DNA from 4 places in the Phyllobacterium sp. K27 genome. Region 3 is predicted to be linked to each of the others. Evidence: riboswitches for the same ligand, from Rfam matches in the RefSeq annotation. Region 3 holds a riboswitch; each other region holds the start of a gene.
What was found. Region 3 has a riboswitch for cobalamin ahead of bluB (5,6-dimethylbenzimidazole synthase). Riboswitches for the same ligand answer to the same signal wherever they lie in the genome.

Region 1 (2,200 bases), 800 kb from region 3:
TCGCGCAGCTTGCCGGACATGAGTATCTCGTCCTCAGTGCCTATGTAGGCACCCCAATAAATATCGACATCCTCTTCGACGGCTTTGAAGGCGCCCTCGCCGTCGAGCATCACGATCACGCTTTCCGAATTGTTCGGAAAACCCTCCGCAAGCTTGCGCCCGGTGGTAATCGTGATCGACTCGCCGATGCGATTGAGCACGATCTTATGTCTCGCCGTCAGCGCCTGAATGCTGGTAATTCCTGGAATGACATCATAGTCCAGCTCAAAGCTTCCCTTGGCGTTCAGCCGGTCGAGAATGCGGATCGTGCTGTCATAAAGCGATGGATCGCCCCAGACGAGGAAAGCACCGCATTCATCATCGCCAAGCTCCTCCATCAGCAGATGCTCATAGGTCGCCTCCACCTTGTCATGCCAATCTGTCACGCTCGCACGGTATGTGGAGGAAGGTTTCTGACGTATCGGTGTTTCAAAATCCACCATCCGATAATCAGGATCGGTAATGAACCGCTCGCAGATTTCCCGGCGAATGCGGGATAGCTGCTCTTTCTCGGCTCCCTTATCGGGAATGAAGAACACATCCACCTGATTGAGCGCATTGACGGCCTGTATGGTCACATAGTCAGGATTGCCAGCGCCAATTCCGATGATCAGCACTTTGCGCTTCACTGGGACACACGCGAAACTTGCGAAGGCTGCAATCCCTGCATTTCTTCGATCAAGCCACAGAACAGCGCGTGGAGACGTTTCGCGCCCGCATGTTTGCCGGCACAGGCTTCAAGCCTGATGATTTCGTTCGACGCAGCGGCGATAAGATCTGCGCCGCGAGGCCGGGAAAGCAACCACGCAAGAAACACGTCTTCCGGTGCGCTTGACGCATTGACGGCTTGCGGATTGCTGCATTGATTTGTGTTGGCGCCGAGTGACATGCTTAACCCCGATTGTTAGGGGGCAAGGGGCAAGGGCGAAGATTGCAGATAGTCAGCCTGCGGCAAACCATTGCAAGCGACACACCGGGACACCCCGCCCGTGGACGTTCATCATGTTTCGGCAGGTCTCCTGGCTCACAGGTCAGTATTGCTGTCTGGCCTTCCCGGGAAATCCCAGTGACCTTTTGCCTGAACAGGTTCAGGCGACAGCAACTCGCTGTTTACAGTTGCGGGGGCAGCGCCGGCATTGGTGAAAATCATTTCACCGGCTTCCCTCTTAGCTCCCGGCCTTGCGGCACGGGAGAACCGGAACGTTCTCATAAGAGCGCAGCACACCTATCGAGGTCAACAGGCAGACCAAAATTAACCGGGGAAATAGACGGGCCAACCGATCGGATAGACCACGATCTGCACCGCCAAATAGAAAATGGCGCAAGCTGATGCCTGCGCCATTTCAAATCATTCAAACCAGATCAAGCGGCCAGAACTTCTTCCGCATCTTCCGGCACTTCAGAAATTGTCCGCAGGATTTGCGAAGCGATCTGGTATGGATCGCCCTGCGAATTCGGACGACGATCTTCCAGATAGCCGCGGTAGCCATTGTTTACAAAGCTGTGCGGAACACGGATCGATGCACCGCGATCAGCAATGCCATAGCTGAACTGATGGATTGACTGGGTTTCATGCTTGCCGGTGAGGCGCATGTGGTTGTCCGGTCCATAGACAGCGATGTGAGCAGCGCAATTTTGCTCAAATGCAGCCATGACCTTTTCGAAGTAATCCTTGCCGCCGACTTCACGCATATAGGTGGTGGAGAAGTTGGCATGCATGCCCGAACCGTTCCAATCAGTATCGCCGAGCGGCTTGCAATGATATTCGATATCGATGCCGTATTTTTCTGTCAGGCGCTGCAGGAGGTAACGCGCAATCCAGACTTCATCGGCGGCCTTCTTGGAGCCCTTGCCAAAAACCTGGAATTCCCACTGGCCCTTGGCCACTTCGGCATTGATGCCTTCATGGTTGATGCCGGCATTCAGGCAGATATCGAGATGTTCTTCGACGATCTTGCGGGCAATATCGCCAACATTGCTGTAGCCGACGCCTGTATAATATGGGCCCTGCGGAGCAGGAAAACCAGTTTCAGGGAAGCCGAGCGGACGGCCGTTCTTGTAGAAGAAATATTCCTGCTCGAAGCCGAACCAGGCGCCTTCATCATCGAGAATAGTTGCGCGGGTGTTGGAAGGATGCGGTGTCTTGCCATCGGGCATCATG
Region 2 (2,200 bases), 170 kb from region 3:
GTTATCAGCCACCAAGCCTGTCGTGTAGCCAAATCGGCTGCAGGCATGGCGGGCAATTCAGGTGCAAGGCTGAATGCCGGTGCGAAATTGAAGATGAAGAATCCTGCGAGACCCCAATAAATTCCGTTCTGTAACGTAATACGGCGGCCAAGGAAAAGTGCGGCTGCACCGGTGATCAGCGCAAAACCTGCTCCGGCCACCAGATTGATCAACAGCGTGTTACCGAAGCGCCCGAACGGCAGCTCAGGTCCGGCCTCTTCCCCATGGTCGTGCGGAGCGACCGCGGCAGGCGCGGCGTCAGTTGTAGCCGCCGGGGCATCATGGGAGTGACCTTCACCACTCGCACTTTCATATTCTTCCGCGTGTAAAATGAGCGGTACATTTTTTACATACATGGCCGGCGTCAAAACAATTCCGGCAAAAAGTCCGGCTAAGATCGTAGCCAGCAGATATTTGACCAACATGGAATTTACTCCCAATTCCAAAAGCGAGGCACCGGGCACCTGAAAAGGTCCCGGACCAAACAAACCATCATTGTTTCAATGCTTAAGAGTCGACGGCTGAATCAGTGTTTCAGCTATCAAAGACTTAATGGCAAGGAAATCCATATGAATGGCGGGAGTCGTGCGCTGTATCATGCAGCGTTTCAGAATGTGAAAGACCGACGCCATAAATAATGAACACACCAAGCAGCAAAGATACAACCGCTGTGGTCAGACGCGATGCGAGCGGGAGAGAAATTGTATTCGAAGTACGAACAGCCGCCATAACAACCTCCGTGCAGGGCCAGAAGGGACAATCCCCCTCGGTTTTGGGCACTATTACCCTATGACTGGCAGGTCTCCTGGCTCGCGGGTCGCAAGATAAATGCCGCCTTCCCGGTTTCCCAGTGACTGCTGTCCGCTTTCGCATTCAGCATGGCATCTAACCTAACCGCTCTACAGTCGCGGGGTCGGCTGCGGTGGGATCGCCCTAATGGGTACGACCGTCGCATTCCCTTTTGATCCCTTGGCCTTTGGCCAATGCGGGAACCAATCATCTTTCGAACGTTATTCACCAAGCTGTCTAAAAGTCAAACGAATCTGCGACACCTTCACCGCTGCTAACGTCATCAGGCGGGTTTAAGAGCAAACAGTGCTTCAATATCCAGAACGGACTCCAATTGTGCAGCAATAGAGTCGAGTGCAGAATCCACCCCAGCATGATAATCTAGAGTGCCAGCGGATATCCCCATAGACTTTAAGAATGCCGCCCGAAATGCATCTGCACTGAAAAGACCATGCATATAGGTGCCGAACACTTTGCCATCCGCGGATATTGCGCCGTCCGCCACGCCATCAATATTCACGGCTGGACGGATGCAATCGGGGCCAGTCGTTCGACCGAGATGAATTTCATAGCCTTTCAAGGGCAAATCAAACTGCAATGAATGGGCCTGGACATTGCGTACGGTCTTTTCCGGCTCCATAACGGTATCGATATCGAGATAACCAAGTCCTTTGATTTCGGTGGTACTTCCTTCAATCCCTTGAGGGTCCGATACCGTTTTACCAAGCATCTGGAAGCCGCCGCAAATGCCAATAATATGACCACCTCTGCGCCTGTGCAGGTCGAGATCCTGGTCCCAACCATTTTCACGGAACTGCTGAAGGTCGCCAATCGTCGATTTGGAACCCGGAATAATGACCAAACCGGCATCTGCGGGTAGCCGCTCACCACTTCGAACCATGACCACCTCAACCTGTGGTTCGGCTATAAGTGGATCAAGATCGTCAAAGTTAGCAATGCGATCAAGCACGGGAACGGCAATCTTTAATGCGCGCTCACCGCCTTTGACGAGGCGTTCCAGTACGACCGAATCTTCGGCTGGCAGACGGGAAGCATCTTTCAACCATGGAACAACCCCGAAGGACGGCCAGCCCGTAAATTGCGTAATGGATTTCAAACCATCATCGAAAAGCGAAATGTCGCCTCGAAACTTGTTGATAAGATAACCGGCGATCATATTGCGATCTTCCGGTGAAAGAATTGCATGCGTTCCCACAATCGATGCGATCACCCCGCCCCGATCAATATCGCCCACAAGCACAACCGGCACGTTGGCTTTGATGGCAAAGCCCATATTGGCGATGTCTCCGGGCCTCAGATTGATTTCCGCGGGTGATCCGGCCCCTTCAATGATCACAATGTCAGCGCCGGC
Region 3 (2,200 bases):
AATCCCAAACGTCCAAGCTACAAGCCTCTGACCCGGTGATTGCAAGGGGGAGTCGAAAGGCTCCCCTTATTTTGGCTGACGCTATCGTCAGCCACAGCTGCCGATTCTAACCAGTGTTTTTTCTTGGAGCAAAACAATGACCGATCTGTTTGGCAAGCAAGACCAAATAGTTCCGTCTCGCAAAATCAGCGGGCGTGTAAACGGGCTCTTTGAAGCGCTGGGGCATGATTTTGTTACAACTTCGACAAGTTCGCTGGAACTAACTTTTGACGGTATTGTAGGTGATTTTCATGCCGGTCAGACACGTCGCTCCGGCGGACGCGAGCCTTGGTATCCGCGTGGCACCGAGATGCGCAATGAACGTCAGCTGTCCATTCTGAGTACTGATGAACTTGAGCAGATTGCAGCGGGTATGGGCCTGCCTGAGCTTAAAGCCGAATGGGTTGGCGGGAATATGGTGATAGCCGGTATCCCGTCTCTATCAATGTTGCCACCCAGATCGCTCATGTTTTTCGAGGGTGGTGTCACGTTGAAAGTTGATGGACAGAATGCGCCCTGTAAAATCGCAGGTCGCGCAATTGCAGCGAATGCCGGTACACCTGACGAGACCACCACCGCACTGGATTTTGTGCGGGTGTCCAAGCGCTCGCGGGGTCTTGTCGCCTGGGTTGAAAAGCCGGGCATCATACATGTCGGTGAAAAAGTTGACATTCGTATTCCCGAACAGTGGATTTACAGGCCCTGAGACTTGCGCGAGAAGTTTTTTCATGGCGAATAGGAAAACAGGTCCGGTGCCAGCAATTCAGACGATTGCGGAGAATCGGGAAGCCGGTGAAAATCCGGCACGTGCCCAACGCTGTAAAGGGGATGACCGCGCATTATGCCACTGTAATTGAAGAGTTGCAGGAAGGCGCACGGTTCAGTTGAACCTCAGTCAGAAGACCGGCCGGACCTTATAGCCCAAGCTGCGCGGACGGCAGTAAAGGTCTCAAGCGTTGTTAGGAGCAAACAATGCACGAAATTTTTGATGGTCCGGTTCCTGCCGCCGATTTTACTGACGATGAGCGTGCTGCGGTTTACAAAGCCATTTATAACCGACGAGACGTCCGCGATCAGTTTTTGCCAGAACCGATAGCTGATGATGTTTTGTTGCGCCTGCTTGATGCGGCCCATCATGCACCGTCGGTCGGCTTTATGCAGCCTTGGAATTTCATCACTATCCGAGATATGGCCCGCAAGAAGGAAGTGCACCGGGCCTTTAGCAAAGCCAATGAAGAAGCCACTGCTTTGTTTCAGGATGAACGCCAAGCGCTCTACGCCTCTCTCAAACTTGAGGGCATCCTTAGGGCGCCGATTAATTTATGCATCACCTGTGACCGGACACGTGGCGGCAAGGTCGTGCTCGGTCGTACCCACAACCGGCAGATGGATGTTTACAGTACCGTATGTGCGGTTCAAAACCTGTGGCTTGCTGCCCGTGCTGAAGGCATTGGAGTCGGCTGGGTGAGCATCTATCACGACAGCGATATGCGCCAAATATTAGGCATTCCGGATCATGTCGAGATCATCGCCTATCTGTGCCTGGGTTATGTCAGCGAGCTTTTCAATGCGCCAGAGTTGGAAAAAAAAGGCTGGCGTAAAAGAATCCAACTGCAGGATCTTATTTTTGAAGAAGGTTGGGGTCGGCTTAGCTCGAATCTTCCTCATCCGGATCCAGAAGACGTGTCGCCCGCCATTCCGTCAGTTTGCGATTGATCGCCTCAAGCACGAAGAAACGTGCCGACTCCTTGTCGTATCCCTCGTTACGAAGCGCATCATAATCCGTATGTTGATGCCGCACATGAGCAACCGCCGCTAACCATACGGCAATCGGGGGCGGCAGAGTTTTCATGTGTGGCGCGCCTGCGGCTGCGCGTATTGGTTCTGAATCTGAGTAAGGAACGGCGGGCAAAAGCAAGGTCAACGCCTTGTTGATTGAACGCTGACGGTTCGTTCCTGCGCTCATGATGTCCCCCTGATTTGATTCTACTACCTATTTCAGACGCGGCAGAAATTGTCGTCAATGGCAAAAAAGCCTTGCCAAAGCTCTCGTCATGACATAAACATATCTTTATATCTTTTGAGGATTGGTTATGGACCGGCACAATCTTAATCTCGACCTGATGGTTGATACATTGAAAGCGGCAGCTGAGCCTAGCCG
Region 4 (2,200 bases), 250 kb from region 3:
TACGGACGTATTGACGCGTGACGAGGCGCTTGAAATTCTGCGCAAGGCAGAAGTGGGCAAGAAAGAGCGTGTCGAGACGCTGAAAGCTGAGGGGTACCCCTGCTATACGACTTCCGCAGGCTGGCTCGGCTATTCCGATGAAAAGCTGCGGCGTCTTTGTCAGGAAGCGGTGGATGCAGGCTTCAACCATATCAAGATGAAGGTCGGCCGCGATCTCGAAGACGATATCCGACGCCTCACGATTGCGCGCGAAGTGATTGGTCCGGATCGCATTCTTATGATCGACGCCAATCAGGTGTGGGAAGTCAATGAAGCAATTGACTGGGTAAACAAACTGGCCTTCGTCAAACCATTCTTCATTGAAGAGCCAACGAGCCCGGACGATGTTGCGGGGCATCGCAAAATTCGTCAGGCGATCCATCCGGTCAAGGTTGCAACGGGCGAGATGTGCCAGAACCGCATCATGTTCAAGCAGTTCATCGCTGAAGGCGCAATTGACGTTGTGCAGATCGACAGTTGCCGCATGGGCGGGTTGAACGAAGTCCTGGCAGTCCTGCTCATTGCGGCAAAGTACGAGCTGCCCGTCTGGCCGCATGCGGGCGGCGTGGGTCTATGCGAATATGTGCAGCATCTATCGATGATCGACTATATTGCCGTTTCCGGCACCAAAGAGGGCAGGGTTATTGAATATGTCGACCATCTGCATGAGCATTTCATAGATCCCTGCAACATCCAGAATGCGGCCTATATGCCGCCCTCACTGCCGGGTTTTTCAATTGAGATGAGGCCGGAATCAATCAAGCAATATCTGCATCATAGTCTTTAAGTATCCCTCAATTCAGAAAATGAATCATCGCCATTTCAGGCGGTGGTTCATTTCTGATGTAGGAGAGGGCTGTCTGTCAAAAGCAAGCTCCATTCGGACGTGTCAGATAAAGACATTTTCTATTTTTTCAGCCGTGTCGTCTTGTGTAAATGCGATGTCGTTTCCGCACCTATTCTTTTTATCATCCGAGTGCTTTTATCAGGCTACTTGAGGTGCCGCTTTCTAGGGAAGGTGGAGAATTGGGAAGCCGGTTTAATCCCGGCGCTGCCCCCGCAACGGTAGTGGAGTGAAACGCGGCAAAATAGCCACTGGAGCATTGTTCCGGGAAGGCGCCGTGAAGCCTGCAAGGCAACTCCAGAGCCCGGAAACCAGCCGCAAGCGATAACATCGACTGATCGCGGTGGGCGATCAAGGAGCATTGTTTTGTATGGGCAACCATACGGACGGTCTTCTCCGTCACCACCAGTCAGTTCTTTCGCAAATGAGATGGCGAGGACACGACATGGACGCACATAGTGAACTGCTCCGGAACCTGAAACACCGGAAACCGGGCTATGGCCTCGAGCAGGCCTTTTACAATGATCCGGAGTATTTCCGGTTGGATATGGAAAATATCTTCTATCGCGACTGGCTGTTCATCGGTCACGATTGCGAAGTGGCGCGGCCGGGTAATTATTTCACGGTGCAGATCGGCGACTACCCAGTGGTTATCGTACGGGATCGCGAAAAGAAAGTCCGTGCCTTTCACAATTCCTGCCGCCACCGCGGTTCGCGTGTTTGCGCTTCTGAACGGGGCACCTCGGCGAAGCTCGTTTGCCCCTATCACCAGTGGACTTATGAGCTGGACGGCAGGCTTTTATTCGCGCGCCAGATGGGCGATGATTTCGACGCCAGCCAGCACAGCCTGAAGACAGTGCATTGCGAAAGCATTGGCGGATATATTTTCATTTGCCTTGCGCCAATCGCGCCCGATTTTGCTGCGACGCGCGCTTTGATCGACCCTTATCTTGCACCGCACCGTCTTGGCGAAACCAAAGTCGCTTTCCAAAGTTCGATTGTTGAAAAGGGCAATTGGAAGCTGGTCTGGGAAAACAACCGCGAATGTTACCACTGTGCCGCCAATCACCCGGAACTCTGCAAGACATTTCCGGAAGCACCAAGCGTAGCCGGCATACAAGGCTCGAAGGATGACCCGGAGATTGTTGCGCATTGGGACAAGTGCGAAGCGGCGGGTCTTCCAAGCGTGTTCCGTATCGATGAAAATGGCCAGTACCGTGCGACACGCGTGCCGCTGCTCCACGAATCTGAAAGCTACACCCTTTCGGGCAAGCGCGCTGTGGCGCGGCAGCTCAGCGACGATGTGAGCACGCGGCA

Region 1: it holds a riboswitch for cobalamin, as region 3 does, so the genes downstream of both, ACYJL1_RS03990 (hypothetical protein) here and bluB (5,6-dimethylbenzimidazole synthase) in region 3, are expected to answer to the same signal.
Region 2: it holds a riboswitch for cobalamin, as region 3 does, so the genes downstream of both, ACYJL1_RS08690 (CbtB domain-containing protein) here and bluB (5,6-dimethylbenzimidazole synthase) in region 3, are expected to answer to the same signal.
Region 4: it holds a riboswitch for cobalamin, as region 3 does, so the genes downstream of both, ACYJL1_RS06650 (aromatic ring-hydroxylating oxygenase subunit alpha) here and bluB (5,6-dimethylbenzimidazole synthase) in region 3, are expected to answer to the same signal.

Annotation. Positions count from the first base shown of each region.
Region 1 is NZ_CM139240.1:816,103-818,302, reverse strand. It holds gene cobF (precorrin-6A synthase (deacetylating)) at 1-656, opposite strand, end outside; gene ACYJL1_RS03990 (hypothetical protein) at 665-928, opposite strand; cobalamin riboswitch at 1,032-1,254, opposite strand; gene ACYJL1_RS03985 (glutamine synthetase beta-grasp domain-containing protein) at 1,402-2,200, opposite strand, start outside.
Region 2 is NZ_CM139240.1:1,794,606-1,796,805, reverse strand. It holds gene ACYJL1_RS08695 (CbtA family protein) at 1-464, opposite strand, end outside; gene ACYJL1_RS08690 (CbtB domain-containing protein) at 589-768, opposite strand; cobalamin riboswitch at 818-1,051, opposite strand; gene ACYJL1_RS08685 (cobyric acid synthase) at 1,112-2,200, opposite strand, start outside.
Region 3 is NZ_CM139240.1:1,620,254-1,622,453, forward strand. It holds gene ettA (energy-dependent translational throttle protein EttA) at 1-39, shown strand, start outside; gene ACYJL1_RS07835 (MOSC domain-containing protein) at 137-745, shown strand; cobalamin riboswitch at 773-965, shown strand; gene bluB (5,6-dimethylbenzimidazole synthase) at 1,012-1,755, shown strand; gene ACYJL1_RS07845 (DUF2293 domain-containing protein) at 1,688-2,005, opposite strand; gene ACYJL1_RS07850 (ArsR/SmtB family transcription factor) at 2,133-2,200, shown strand, end outside.
Region 4 is NZ_CM139240.1:1,374,140-1,376,339, forward strand. It holds gene ACYJL1_RS06645 (L-fuconate dehydratase) at 1-826, shown strand, start outside; cobalamin riboswitch at 1,020-1,217, shown strand; gene ACYJL1_RS06650 (aromatic ring-hydroxylating oxygenase subunit alpha) at 1,329-2,200, shown strand, end outside.